Regions from separate parts of the Streptomyces sp. bgisy100 genome, predicted to be linked through region 2. Evidence: riboswitches for the same ligand, from Rfam matches in the RefSeq annotation. Region 2 holds a riboswitch; the other holds the start of a gene.
The links. A riboswitch is a leader RNA that binds a small molecule or an ion and turns the genes downstream of it on or off. The one in region 2 is predicted to bind glycine.
Positions count from the first base shown of each region.

Region 1: another riboswitch for glycine. It lies ahead of cycA (D-serine/D-alanine/glycine transporter); the one in region 2 lies ahead of gcvP (aminomethyl-transferring glycine dehydrogenase).

Region 1 covers NZ_JBYITE010000070.1:22,049-26,120, reverse strand. Annotated here, with positions in the region: gene AC3EQ1_RS29445 (trypsin-like serine peptidase) at 1-943, opposite strand, end outside; gene cycA (D-serine/D-alanine/glycine transporter) at 1,442-2,926, opposite strand; glycine riboswitch at 3,341-3,430, opposite strand; glycine riboswitch at 3,431-3,527, opposite strand; glycine riboswitch at 3,769-3,864, shown strand; glycine riboswitch at 3,870-3,954, shown strand.
Region 2 covers NZ_JBYITE010000030.1:79,818-89,182, forward strand. Annotated here, with positions in the region: gene AC3EQ1_RS20445 (glutamate-cysteine ligase family protein) at 1-1,186, opposite strand, end outside; gene AC3EQ1_RS20450 (hypothetical protein) at 1,673-2,266, shown strand; gene AC3EQ1_RS20455 (DUF5999 family protein) at 2,572-2,778, shown strand; gene gcvP (aminomethyl-transferring glycine dehydrogenase) at 2,968-5,853, opposite strand; glycine riboswitch at 6,042-6,137, opposite strand; gene AC3EQ1_RS20465 (PRC-barrel domain-containing protein) at 6,252-6,629, shown strand; gene AC3EQ1_RS20470 (DNA polymerase IV) at 6,545-8,068, opposite strand; gene AC3EQ1_RS20475 (MerR family transcriptional regulator) at 8,135-8,743, opposite strand; gene AC3EQ1_RS20480 (bifunctional nuclease family protein) at 8,911-9,365, opposite strand, start outside.

The sequences.
Region 1 (4,072 bases), on a different contig from region 2:
ACACCTTCTCGGCCGTCGCTCCCAGCAGTTCGCCCTGCATCTCGGTCGGTGTCAGGGAGTCCAGCGCACTGTTGACCGATACCAGGACGCCCTTGCCGGTGGTGGCGTTGAAGTCGGCCAGCCACGGGCCCCCGCTGGAACCGCCGCTCATGTCGCAGGGGATGGCCTGCAGGCCATCCTTCTCCTTCGGCGTGCCGACGCAGTGCAGGAGCTGCTCGCCGAGCTGCGGACGGGTCGCGGAGTAGCCGAAGGCGGAGACGGTGCCGCCGACGGGGCGGTTGAAGGCGATGTCCTGGCCGCCCACGACATCGGTGAGCTTCCGGCCGCCCTTGTCGGGGTCGACGACCAGCGTGGACAGGTCGTCGGTGGAGTCGTTCTCCCAGGTGCGCGGGGTCGCGGCGCCACGGACCGCGAACGCGCCGTAGGGAGCCTTGCCCTTGCTGTAGCCGGGGACGAACACCATCAGAATGTTGGTGTTGTGGGGTGAGGAGCCCCGGCGCACGCAGTGTGCCGCGGTCATCACGGCGGATCGGTTGGCGCTCTTGACGGCCGTGGCCGTGCACCAGGTGTCGGCGCCGTTCGCGTTGACGAAGAAGAGCCGCCCGACGGTCTTCATCGCGGTGCCCTGCCACGGTTTGGCCTTCGGCCCGGTCGGGCCGAGGTCCACGGACTTCCCGACGGCCTTCATTCGGGCCGGCGTCCAGTAAGCGAGGGCGTCCTTGCGCTCCTTGGCGGTGTACGACAGGACGGAGACCGGGTCGGCCGCGGCGGGACGGGCCCGGCCGGCCAAGGCCGTCGCCGGGATCGGAGCAGCGAGGGCGAGGGCCGTACCAGCCGCGGCGAGTGCCAGGGCCCGGCCACGAAGGCGCCGGATCACGGACGCGGATGTCCAGGGCGCGGATGTCCAGGGAGTGGACGTCCGGGGCATGGATGTCTGGGGCATGGCAGATGCCTCCTCGGCTGGTGCCGGCCGCGGACAGGGGTCGGCGGTCCGCAAGGACAGAGGGGGGAATCAGCCTGTTCGGTTGCGTTGTTGACGGTCTATGACACAAGTGTGCTGATGGGCGATGTGCGGTGCGCATCGGGGCCGGGCCTCCGGCGCCCCGGCACGCGGGCCCGGCGACCCCGGGCGTGGTGCGCGACGAGGGCGATGTCGCCGACATCCCGGACGCCGGGACGACCGGGGCCGGGCGCAGCGCGAGGCGGCTCAGGAGGCACTGCCCGTCCTGCTGCCGCTGCTGACGACGACATGTCCGTGCGGTGGGGCCGCCGGGGAACTCCAGCGGATCTGCGCCGAGCCGACGGCGCAGGCCGTGCAATGGCAGTAACCACGCGGAGAGCGAGCGCCGTCCGCCTCGACCGGCACCGAAGGCAAGTGCCGTTCCCCTCTGCCGGGAGCGGCGCTCGCGATCGGTGCCGGTCGCGGGATCCGGTGGCCGTATCAGTCCTCCCGCGCGCCGTGGAGTTCGGAGCGGAAGGCCGCCTCACGGGCCGCATGGTGCGGGCGGCGGCGTACCCCCGCCCACGCGATGCCGAGGACGGCGAACCAGACCGGCGTCACCAGAAGGGCCTGCAGCGTGTCGGCTTCCTGGGTCAGCGCCCAGATGAGGAACACGAAGAACGCGAGCACGACGTAGCACATGACGGTGCCGCCGGGCATCTTGAACCTCGACGCCTCGTGCAGATGCGGACGGCGCCTGCGGTACACGAGGTAGCTGATCAGGATGACCGACCAGACGAACATGAACAGCACGGCGGACACGGTGGTCACCAGGGTGAACGCCTCGATGATCGAGTCGTCCGTGGCGACCATGACCACACCGGCGAGCAGGAACACACCGGAGAGGAACAGGGCGTTGGCCGGCACCTTCCTGGAGGTGAGCCGGCCGAAGCGCGCCGGGGCGTCGCCCTCCCGGGCCAGCCCGTAGACCATGCGTGAGGTGGAGTAGATGCCCGAGTTCGCGGACGAGGCGGCCGAGGTCAGCACGACGAAGTTGATGGCCGACGCGGCGATCCCCAGCCCGGCCAGCGTGAACATCACGACGAACGGGCTGCGGTCCGCGCTGATCTCGCGCCAGGGCGTGACCGAGATGATCACGATCAGCGCGACGACGTAGAACAGCATCACGCGCACCGGGATCGAGTTGATCGCCTTGGGCAGGTTGCGTTCCGGGTTCTCCGCCTCGGCCGCGGTGGTGCCGACCAGTTCGATGCCGACGAAGGCGAAGGTCGCGATCTGGAATCCCGCGACGAACCCCATGGGCCCGGTGGGGAAGAACCCGCCGTCGTTCCAGAGGTTGGAGAAGCTCGCCGCGGCACCGCCGGGCGCCTGGAAGTGGCCGAACACCATGACCAACCCGACGACGATCAGCGCCAGGATCGCGACGATCTTGATCAGCGCGAACCAGAACTCGGTCTCGCCGAACGCCTTCACGGTGGGCAGGTTCAGGGCGATCAGCAGGATGACGGCGGCCAGGGCCGGTATCCACAACGCCAGGTCGTGCCACCAGTAGGACACATACCCCGAGATGGCGATGACGTCGGCGATGCCGGTGACGATCCAGCAGAACCAGTAGGTCCAGCCCGTGAAGAACCCGGCCCACGGCCCCAGCAGGTCGGCCGCGAAGTCGGCGAAGGACTTGTAGCGCAGGTTGGAGAGCAGCAGCTCGCCCATCGCCCGCATCACGAAGAAGAGCATCACGCCGATGATCATGTAGACGAAGATCACTGAGGGACCGGCCAGCGAGATCGTCTTGCCCGACCCCATGAACAGGCCGGTCCCGATCGCACCGCCGATCGCGATGAGCTGGATGTGCCGGTTGGACAGTTGGCGGGAGAGGTGCTGTTCGCCCTCGGGCGAGGGCGTCGGTCCGGCCGCCGGCCGGGCCGGTCCGGTGGTCGAGCCGGTGTCACTGCTGTCAGGCATGGGGCGAACCTCGCGGAGCTCACACCCCGTGCGAACACGGGGCAGGGGGTGTCTCGGAGCATGACCACGCGCCCACGGGGTGGGGCGAGCGGGCACGGTGGGGCTGCGCGCGGACATGCGGCAGCCGACCGGAACGGTGTCGGTGCGCTGAACGGGACCTCGGAGGCCGTACGGGCCCACGGAGCGCTGAACGGGCCGGGCCGACAGGGTCCGAACGGGCCCACGGAGGCTGAACGGGCCGGGCCCGCAGAGGCCGAACGGGCGCACGGAGGCTGAACCGGCCCACGGAGAAGGCCGAAGATCAGCCCGGAGACCGGCAGGTGGATGGGGTGGTCAGGGGAGAGGCGGCGGGAGAGCCATCAGGGGCTCCTCGAAGATCGAGCACGGACAGGGGCCCGTGCGGCCGAGTGAGCCTCCCCCTCTGTCATGAGCCTGAGAGCTTCGCCGCGCTGAGCGCGGCTTGCACCGTCGGCGAGGCGCGTCGGCGCCTGCTTTCCAGAGTTGCCTGCCCGAGCGGTAGGGATGCCTGAGAGATTCCGGGGAGGTGTTGCTCCTTCGGCGACCGGATCTGGCTGATCCGGTGCTCTCCCGCTCCGGGGTGAACGGCGATGTGCGGTGAGGTTAGGTCCCCGCCGACGGCCGGTCAAGGGTCCGGCCGAGGGCTGGACATTACTTCGGAGTAGTACGGTGCTCGCCCGTGAGGAGCGGCGTTTTCGCAGCTCAGGGTGGGCATCCTGGGGCGATCCGTTACCGCGCATGTGCACCGAGCAGACCCTTGACGGCGGTGTTCCGCTGCCCGTACGTTGCCTCCCGAAGGACCCGACAACCACATACACCGCTGACGATTCTGCGCGGGAGAGCCACGTCATCCGATGACATGGCGCCGAAGGAGCAAATCCTCCCCGGAAACTCTCAGGCCTCGATACCGCGTGGCGGAGGCGGACTCTGGAAAGCAGGCGCTCACGCGTCTCGCCCACGGTGCAAGCCGCGGACATCCCCGCGGTGAAGCTCTCAGGCCCATGACAGAGGGGGAGGCTCACTCGCCGCGCGGGCTCCTGCCCGTGCTCGACCCGAGGACGTCTCCATGGCTGCCGTTCCCCCGCCGCCGCTCCGGCCGGCGACCACACCCGGATCACCTGCGCCACT
Region 2 (9,365 bases):
GCCAGCGCAGCCGGGCCTCGATGCCGTGGCGGCAAGCCGCGTCGAAGTTGGCCGAGGCCTCCTCGAACGACAGCCGGGACCAGACGGGGCGCGGCTCCTCGGCGAGGGCGCGGACGAGGCCGTAGTAGAAGGCGGTGTTGGCGATGACATCGGTGACGGTCGGGCCGGCCGGCAGCACCCGGTTCTCCACCCGGAGGTGCGGGGCCCCGTCGGCGACCTCGTAGACGGGCCGGTTCCAGCGGTAGACGGTCCCGTTGTGCAGCACGAGCTCCTGCAGCTTGGGAATGCCGCCCTCGTCGAGCACCCGCAGCGGGTCGTCCTCGCCGCAGATCGGCAGGAGCGAGGGGAAGTAGCGCACGTTCTCCTCGAAGAGATCCTGCACGGAGTCGATCCAGCGCTCGCCGAACCAGGTGCGGGGGCGGACCCCCTGCGCCCGGAGCTCCGGCGGGCGGGTGTCCGTGGCCTGCTGGAAGAGCGGCGGCCGGGACTCCCGCCAGAGCTCATGGCCGAAGAGGAACGGGGAGTTGGCGCCCATGGCGATCTGCACCGCGGCCACCGCCTGCGCGGCGTTCCAGACGGCGGCGAACCGGTTGGGGGTCACCTGGAGATGAAGCTGCACCGAGGTGCAGGCCGCCTCGGGGGCGATGGACCGGCTGCTGTACCGCAGCCGCTCCACCCCTTCGATGTCGAGGTCGATCTCCTCGCCGCGGGCGGCGAGAATCTGATCGTTGAGCAACATGTAACGGTCGACCTCGGAGAGGTTCCCGGACACCAGATCGTCCGGCCCCAGGGTGGGCAGGATGCCGATCATCACGATCTCCGCGGAGACTTCCCGGGCCTTGCGGTCGGCATACCCGAGCCCGGTCCGCAGCTCTTCCGCGAGCTGGTCCAGAACCCGCCCGGACAGCCGGTGCGGCACGATGTTCACTTCCAGGTTGAACTGACCCAGCTCGGTCTGGAAATCCCCGCTGGAGATCCGTTCCAGGACTTCCGCATTCATCATGCGCGGCATCCCGTCGGCCCCGGCGAGATTCAGCTCGATCTCCAGGCCCATCAAATTCTTCGGGCGGTCGAACCGCCTCTCCTCCAGCAGCCTGTCCAGCGCTTGGAGGCACCGCTGCAGCTTGCGGCGGTAGTGCTGCCGATCGGACAGGTCGAACCCGCCTGCCTCGACCTTCTCCCCCATCGAAGGGTCCCTCCTCGAGTGGGTCGCCGACGGCGCCGGCCGCCGGTGTCACGGTCGATGATGCCCAGGCAATGTGATCGATAACGCCCGGCGGACACCGCATGCCCAGTAAGCTCCTCCGTACACACCATGCGGCACATTCCATGGGCATAACGTGGTGTCCCGGTCCGGATGCATTGCGCACGTGGGAAACGCCGACGGAAATCGGCCTACCGTTCCCGGGACATAACGCAAGGCCGCGGGCCGGGCCATGCGGACAGAATGGGAACAACCCACTCGCAGTAAAGACCGAATACGGACTTGCCCGCAATGCCCGGGTCGGCTAGGCGAAACACTGCGTGAACACCTGTCGTATAAACTTCGCGAACGAGGCAGAGAGTGTGCGCCGCCGGACAAACGGATTCCCGGCCCCCTCTGACCCCGCTGCTGACACCGCCGTCCGCACAGCCCCGCTCCACGTGTCTCCGAAGTGAGAGGCGACCCACCATGCCGCTGCATGTCCCCCCGGCACCCCAGCCCGCCCTGCGCAGCGCGCTCACGGCCCTCGGTTCCCCCACCGCGGTCCGCGACCCGCGCACCCCGGCCCTGCGGACCGTCACCGGCCCGCTGACCCCCGATCTTCCGCTGCCCGTCCACGTCCTGGACCGCGTCACCTCACGGGGCGGCACTCCGCGCACCCGGCTCGCCGGGTGGCGCTTCCTGATCCGCAGCGGCGACCGCGCCGTGGCGGCGGCCGAGACCATGCTCACCCCGGACGGCTGGGCGTTCTCCCACTTCTTCGAGGGCCCGTACGTGGCCTCCACGGAACTGGCACTGCGGCAGGCGGAGGCGCTGACCGCGCCGTACCAGCCGCGCCTGCTCTCCGTGCCGGAGCTCTACATGCTCACGCTGTGGCTGCACGGGGACGCCGGCGCGGACGCCGCCAAGGGCCGTCCCGCGCCGAGTGATCTTCTGGTGCCGCTCGCGCCGGCCCCTCCGGGCATCGCGGCACATCGCGCACACCGGGTCGCCGATCTGCTGCCGGTGCTCACCCTCCGGGTCGCTCCGACCCCGTTGATGGGCATGGGTACGCCGGCCTGACCTCTCCGGGACGCACGGCATGTGTGCGCCCCGCGGCCCGGGGGCCGCGGGGCGCTCCCCTGCCCGGGGCCGGGCCATGGCCCACTCCGGCCATTCCTCAACCACCCGAAGTGACGGTCCCGTTGCGGTGAACCGTCCGCACGAGTGACGCGTCATCAAGCAGTGACGACAGCTCCCGGGAAATCCCTGCGGAATTCCACGCGTGGGGCAACACTGGGACCGACCGATCCGATACGGGGGACGGCACCATGAACTCTGCTCCGAGCCGCAGGACACCCGCCCCATCTCAGCGAAAGATCCCGACCATGTGCCAGCACCAGCCTCCCTGCCCGACCGCCGACTCCGCCGACCGGGAGGCCGCCCATCCCGTGGCGTACCACCCGGAGCAGGGCTGGAGCCTGCTGTGCAATGGCGTCCTGCTCTTCGAGGACACGGGCGAGCTGCTGCCGGACGGCCGGATCATCGGCCCCCGCCGGCCTCTCGGCACGGGGCGAGTCGCGACGGCCGCCTGACCCCCACCGGTCCCGGCACACCACCGGCACCGCTCCACCCGCACCACTCCGGCGGCACCGCTCCGGCGGCACCGCTCCAGCGACACCAAGGGGCCGGCCCGGCGCTCACCGCCGAACCGGCCCCGAAGCACAGTCCCGTCGAGGCACGGCCCCTGCTCAGGGCCGCCGTCCCCGGGGGGGGTCAGCGCCTCACTGGTCGTACTCGTCCAGCGGCGGGCACGAGCAGACCAGGTTCCGGTCGCCGAAGGCGCCGTCGATCCGCCGCACCGGCGGCCAGTACTTGTCCGCCGCGGAGACACCCTCCGGGAAGACCGCCGTCTCCCGGCTGTACGGGCGCTCCCACTCGCCGCCCAGCGTGGACGCCGGGTGCGGCGCGTTGCGCAGCGGGTTGTCGTCCGCCGGCCACTCGCCGGAGCCCACCCGCTCGATCTCCGCTCGAATCGCGATCATCGCCTCGCAGAAGCGGTCCAGCTCGACGAGGTCCTCGCTCTCCGTGGGCTCGATCATCAGCGTGCCGGCCACCGGGAACGACATGGTCGGGGCGTGGAAGCCGTAGTCGATGAGCCGCTTGGCGACATCGTCGACGGTGACCCCGGTCGCCTTGGTCAGCGGGCGCAGGTCCACGATGCACTCGTGGGCGACCAGGCCGTGCGGACCGGTGTAGAGCACCGGGTAGTGCGGCTCCAGCCGCTTGGCGATGTAGTTGGCACCGAGTACGGCCACCTGGGTGGCCCGCCGCAGCCCCTCGGCGCCCATCAGCCGGACGTACGCCCAGGAGATCGGCAGGATTCCGGCGGAGCCCCACGGCGCGGCGGAGATCGGGCCGACCCCGGTCTCCGGCCCGGCGGCCGGCTGGAGCGGGTGGTTCGGCAGGTACGGCGCCAGATGCGCGCGCACGCCGACCGGGCCGACGCCCGGACCGCCGCCGCCGTGCGGGATGCAGAACGTCTTGTGCAGGTTCAGGTGCGAGACGTCAGAGCCGAACCGGCCCGGCTTGGCGAGGCCCACCAGCGCGTTGAGGTTGGCGCCGTCCACGTAGACCTGGCCGCCCGCGTCGTGCACGGCCGCGCAGATGTCGGTGATGTGCTCCTCGAACACGCCGTGCGTCGACGGGTAGGTCACCATCAGCACCGCGAGCTCGTCGCCGTGCTTCTCGATCTTGGCGTGCAGGTCCTCGACGTCGACGTCGCCGTCCTCGCGGGTCTTGACGACCACGACCTTCATCCCGGCCATCACGGCGCTGGCGGCATTGGTGCCGTGCGCCGAGGAGGGGATCAGGCAGACGGTGCGCTGATCGTCGCCGTTGGCCCGGTGGTACGCCCGGACGGCCAGCAGACCGGCCAGCTCGCCCTGGGAGCCCGCGTTGGGCTGAAGGGAGACCTTGTCGTAGCCGGTGACCTCGGCGAGCCGCTCCTCGAGCTCACGGATGAGGGTCAGATAGCCCCCGGCCTGCTCGAGGGGCGCGAACGGGTGCAGCGCCCCGAACTGCGGCCAGGTGACCGGCTCCATCTCCGTGGTCGCGTTGAGCTTCATGGTGCAGGAGCCGAGCGGGATCATCCCGCGGTCCAGCGCGTAGTCCCGGTCGGAGAGGCGGCGCAGGTAGCGCAGCATCGCGGTCTCGGAGCGGTGCTGGTGGAACACCGGGTGGGTGAGGTACTCGCCCCGGCGGAGCAGGGCCTCGGGGAGCGTGTCCTCCGCCGTGGCGTCCAGGGCCTCGACGTCCGCCTCGACGCCGAAGGCGCCCCAGACGGCCGCCACCTGGTCACGGAGGGTGGTCTCGTCGCAGGCGATGCCGACGAGGTCGGCGTCGACCTGCCGCAGGTTGACCCCGGCCTTGCGGGCGGCGGCCACGACCTCGGCGGCGCGGCCCGGCACCCGGGCGGTCACGGTGTCGAAGTACGCGCCGTGCACGATCTCCACGCCCCCGGCCCGCAGGCCCGCCGCGAGCAGCGTGGCGTAGCGGTGGGTGCGGCGGGCGATGCCCGCGAGCCCGTCCGGACCGTGATAGACGGCGTACAGCCCCGCCATGACGGCGAGCAGGACCTGCGCGGTGCAGATGTTGCTCGTCGCCTTCTCCCGGCGGATGTGCTGCTCACGGGTCTGCAGCGCCAGCCGGTACGCCTTGGTGCCGTCGGCGTCCACGGAGACACCGACCAGTCGGCCGGGGAGGCTGCGGGCGAACGTGTCGCGCACCGCCATGAAGCCGGCGTGCGGGCCGCCGAAGCCCATGGGGACGCCGAACCGCTGGCTGTTGCCCACCGCGATGTCCGCGCCCAGCTCGCCGGGCGAGGTGAGCAGGGTGAGGGCGAGGAGGTCGGCGGCGACCGTGACGATCGCGCCCAGCTCATGGGCCCGCTCGATGACCGGGCGCAGGTCGCGCACCTGCCCGGAGGCACCCGGGTACTGCAGCAGCACACCGAAGACACCGCGCTCGGCGACGTCCGCCGGGATGCCCTCGGAGAGGTCGGCGACGACGACCTCGACACCGGTCGGCTCGGCGCGGGTCTCGATGACGGCGATGGTCTGCGGCAGACAGTCGGCGTCGATCAGGAAGACGCCGTTCTTCACCTTGCCGACCCGGCGGGACAGCGCCATGGCCTCGGCGGCGGCCGTGCCCTCGTCGAGCAGCGAGGCGCCCGAGGTGGGGAGCCCGGTCAGGTCCGCGACGACGGTCTGGAAGTTCAGCAGCGCCTCGAGGCGGCCCTGCGAGATCTCCGGCTGGTAGGGCGTGTACGCCGTGTACCAGGCGGGGTTCTCCATCACGTTGCGGAGGATCACCGGCGGGGTGAAGGTGCCGTGGTAGCCGAGACCGATCATCGGCGCCAGCACCTCGTTGCGCTCGGCGAGGCCGCGCAGCTCGGCGAGGACCTCCGCCTCGGTGCGGGCGTCCGGCAGGGCCAGCTCCCCGGCGTTCTTGATCACGTCGGGGACGGCGGCGGCGGTGAGCTCGTCCAGGGAGCCGTAGCCCACCTGGGCGAGCATCTTCGCCTGCGCCCCGCTGTCGGGTCCGATGTGGCGCTGCTCGAAGGGAGTGCCACGTTCCAGCTGGGAGAGTGGGATGCGATCGGCGGTCATCTGCGGAGGCCTCCTGGTCGACGCGACCTGCGAGGGGCACCACGGCACGGGTGCCCGGACGGCCTCCCCCTCTGTCATCTCGACCTGAGAGCTTCACCGGTCCGCCGGGGCGGTCCGGTTTTCACCGTCGGTGAGGAGGGGTTCCGGCGCAATACACGGCCGATGCCCGCCCTGCTTTCCAGAGTGACCTCGTCCGTGCGGTACGTGTGCCTGAGAGATTCCGGGGAGGATTTGCTCCTTCGGCGCCTCCTATTGCTGCTGGAGGACTCTCCCGCACGGGGTCTGCAGCCATTTGCCAGCGTACCAGTGGCTCTCCGGGCCGGTCGCTCGAGTGGCCGAGGGGCGGAATGTGCCCTTTCGTAGTTCTCGTAGAGGATCTGCGAACAGCGGGAGGGACCGTGCAGACCGATATCGATCCGCGGAGCCTGATCGGCCGCAAGGCATTCGACCTCGACGGAGCGAAAATCGGCACCGTGGACGAGGTGTATCTGGACGACGCGACCGGCCTCCCGGAATGGGCCGCGGTGCGCACCGGCCTGTTCGGGCGCGACGCCTTCGTCCCGCTGGAGCCCAGCGAGATCGTCGACGACACCCTGCGCGTCCCCTACCACCGCGCGCTGATCAAGCGCGCACCCGACTTCGGCGTGGGCCGCCATCTCTCGCCGGAGCAGGAGCTGCAGCTCTACCACCACTACGGGCTCGACGCCACGTCCCCGGAGGACGGGCCTGACCCCGACGACCAGGACTTCGGGCGGCTGGCGGGCAACGACGACTGACCGCCCGCACCGGTCGCCTCCGGCCGGCCCTCCGGGGCAGCGGCCTCCCCCGGGCCGCCGGGTGTCAGCGGCAGGGGCTCGGACGGCTCCAGGTCCGGGTCGTCGACGGGGAAGGTCCGCACCCGGCCCGGCGCCGACCAGGGCTGCTCGAACCGCACGGTGACCCGGCCCACTCCGCTGCCCTGCACCCAGCCTGGCCCCAGCTCCGCATGGCGCACATCGTGCCCCGGCACCCAGCGGCGCGCCGGCTCCACCGCGATCTCCCCCGCTTCGGGCGCCACCGGAGCGGGCCCCGTCGGCGGCTCCTCGGCCCGCTCCCCGTCCGCGGCGGCCGCGGCCGCCTCCAGCGCCGCGGCGGCCTCTGCCGTGGCGGCCTGGGCGAACAGGTCCTCCTGCGTGAAGTCGGCCAGCCCCGTGACCCCGACGCCCAGCAGCCGCACGCCCCCGGTGGTGTCCACGAGCTCCAGGAGCCGCGCGGCGGCCTCCCGGATGACCGTGGGGTCGTCGGTGGGGCCGCGCTGGGTCTCGGACCGGGTCAGCGTGGAGAAGTCGTACCGCCGCACCTTGAGCACGACCGTGCGGCCGGACCGCCCGGCCGCGCGCAGGCGCTGCACACAGCGCTCCGCCAGGCGCACCACCTCGGCCCTGACCTGCGCCCGGTCGTGGAGATCGACGTCGAAGGTGTCCTCGACGGACACCGACTTGGCGTCCCGCTCCGCGATCACGGGGCGGTCGTCCCGCCCGCTCGCCATCGTGTGGAGCGAGCTGCCGTGCGCCCGCCCCAGCAGCCGCACCATCTCCTCCTCACCGGCTTCCACGATCTCCCCGACCGTGTGGATGCCGGCCCGGCGCAGGTGCTCGGCGGTGGCCGGGCCGACGCCGGGCAGGGTGCGCACCGTCAGCGGTGCCAGCAGCTCGCGTTCGGTGCCGGGGGGTATCAGCGTCAGCCCGTCCGGCTTGGCCTGCTCGGAGGCGATCTTGGCCAGCATCTTGGATCCCGCCAGACCCACCGAGCCACTGAGCCCGGTGGCGGCCCTGATGTCGGCCCGCAGCCGCTCGCCCACGGCCCGCGCCGAGGCCTCGGAGTCCGCCGCCCCCTCCGCCTCCAGGTCCACGAAGGCCTCGTCCAGGCTCAAGGGCTCCACCAGGGGCGAGAGGCCGTGCAGCAGCTCCATGACGGCATCGCTGACCTGGCGGTACAGCGAGAAGCGCGGTGTCAGATAGGCCGCGTTCGGGCAGAGCCGCCGGGCCTGGGCCGTCGCCATGGCCGAGTGCACCCCGAAGACCCGCGCCTCGTACGACGCGGTGGCGACCACACCCCGCGGCCCGAGCCCGCCGACGACCACCGGCTTCCCGCGCAGGCTCGGCTTCGCCGCCTGTTCCACCGCGGCGTAGAAGGCATCCATGTCGAGATGGAGGATGGTCGGTGCGCCTCTCACACCCCTGATGCTGCCGTACGGCACTGACAACGGCCCACGGGCGGGCGGCGCGGCGCGTCCGCGGGATCAGCCGGCGCGGTTCCGGCGGCGGGCCAGCTCGTCTGCGGGGTTGTGCCCGATCAGGGTCTCGCCGGTGTCGATCCGCTCTCCGTGGAGCTGGGACAGGGCGCTCTCCACGTCCCGCCACACCACCCCCACGGCGATGCCGAAGATGCCCTGGCCGCCCTGGAGCAGGTCCACGACCTCGTCCGGGGACGAGCATTCGTAGACCGTCGCGCCATCGCTCATCAGCGTCATCTGCGCGAGATCGGACCGCTCGCGGGCCCGCAGGTGCTGGACGGCGGCGCGGATGTTCTGCAGCGAGACGCCGGTGTCCAGGAAGCGCTTCACAATCTTCAGGACGACGACGTCCCGGAAGCTGTACAGCCGCTGGGTGCCGGAGCCGTACGCGGGCCGCACGCTCGGCTCGACCAGCCCGGTGCGCGCCCAGTAGTCCAGCTGGCGGTAGGTGATACCGGCCGCCGCGCAGGCGGTCGGGCCGCGATAACCGACCTCGTCGGACGGCTCACTCGACACGGCGGCTGCCGCGGCGGTGTGCCCGGTGGCGGGGTCGACCGCACTTCCGTGGAGCGGAAAAGGGCCGCCCGCCGCTGTACCGTCGCCGGTGCTTCTCACGCCGACCTCCGTCCTTGACCTGCCTTCTCGACGGTAGGCAGTGACCCCGGGTGCGTCAACGATCGCCACACTCGGCACGCCGAGTGATAATCACCCTGAGAGTGGTTTTCCGTGCCCTCTTCGGGGAAAGGCTGACCGGATGGCCCGGAAGCGCCGGCGTGCGGCTGCTACTGGCTGCTGGATCCGAAGTCCTCGGGCGAGATCTGATCGAGGAATTCGCGGAACTTCTCCACCTCGTCCTCCTGCTCGTCCGGGATCGCGATCCCCGCGTCGTCCAGCACACCGTCGCTGCCGTAGATCGGCGTTCCGGTGCGCAGCGCCAGCGCTATGGCGTCGGAGGGCCTGGCACTCACCTCGACACCGCTGGCGAAGACCAGTTCGGCGTAGAAGACACCTTCCCGCAGGTCCGTGATCCGGACCTCGGTCAGCTGCTGGCCGACCGCCTCGAGCACGTCCTTGAACAGGTCGTGCGTCAGCGGCCTGGCCGGGGCCATGCCCTGCTGGGCAAAGGCAATGGCGGTGGCCTCCCCGGGGCCGATCCAGATGGGGAGGTACCGATCGCCTCCCACTTCACGCAGGAGCACGATCGGTTGGTTGGAGGGCATTTCCACCCGGACACCCA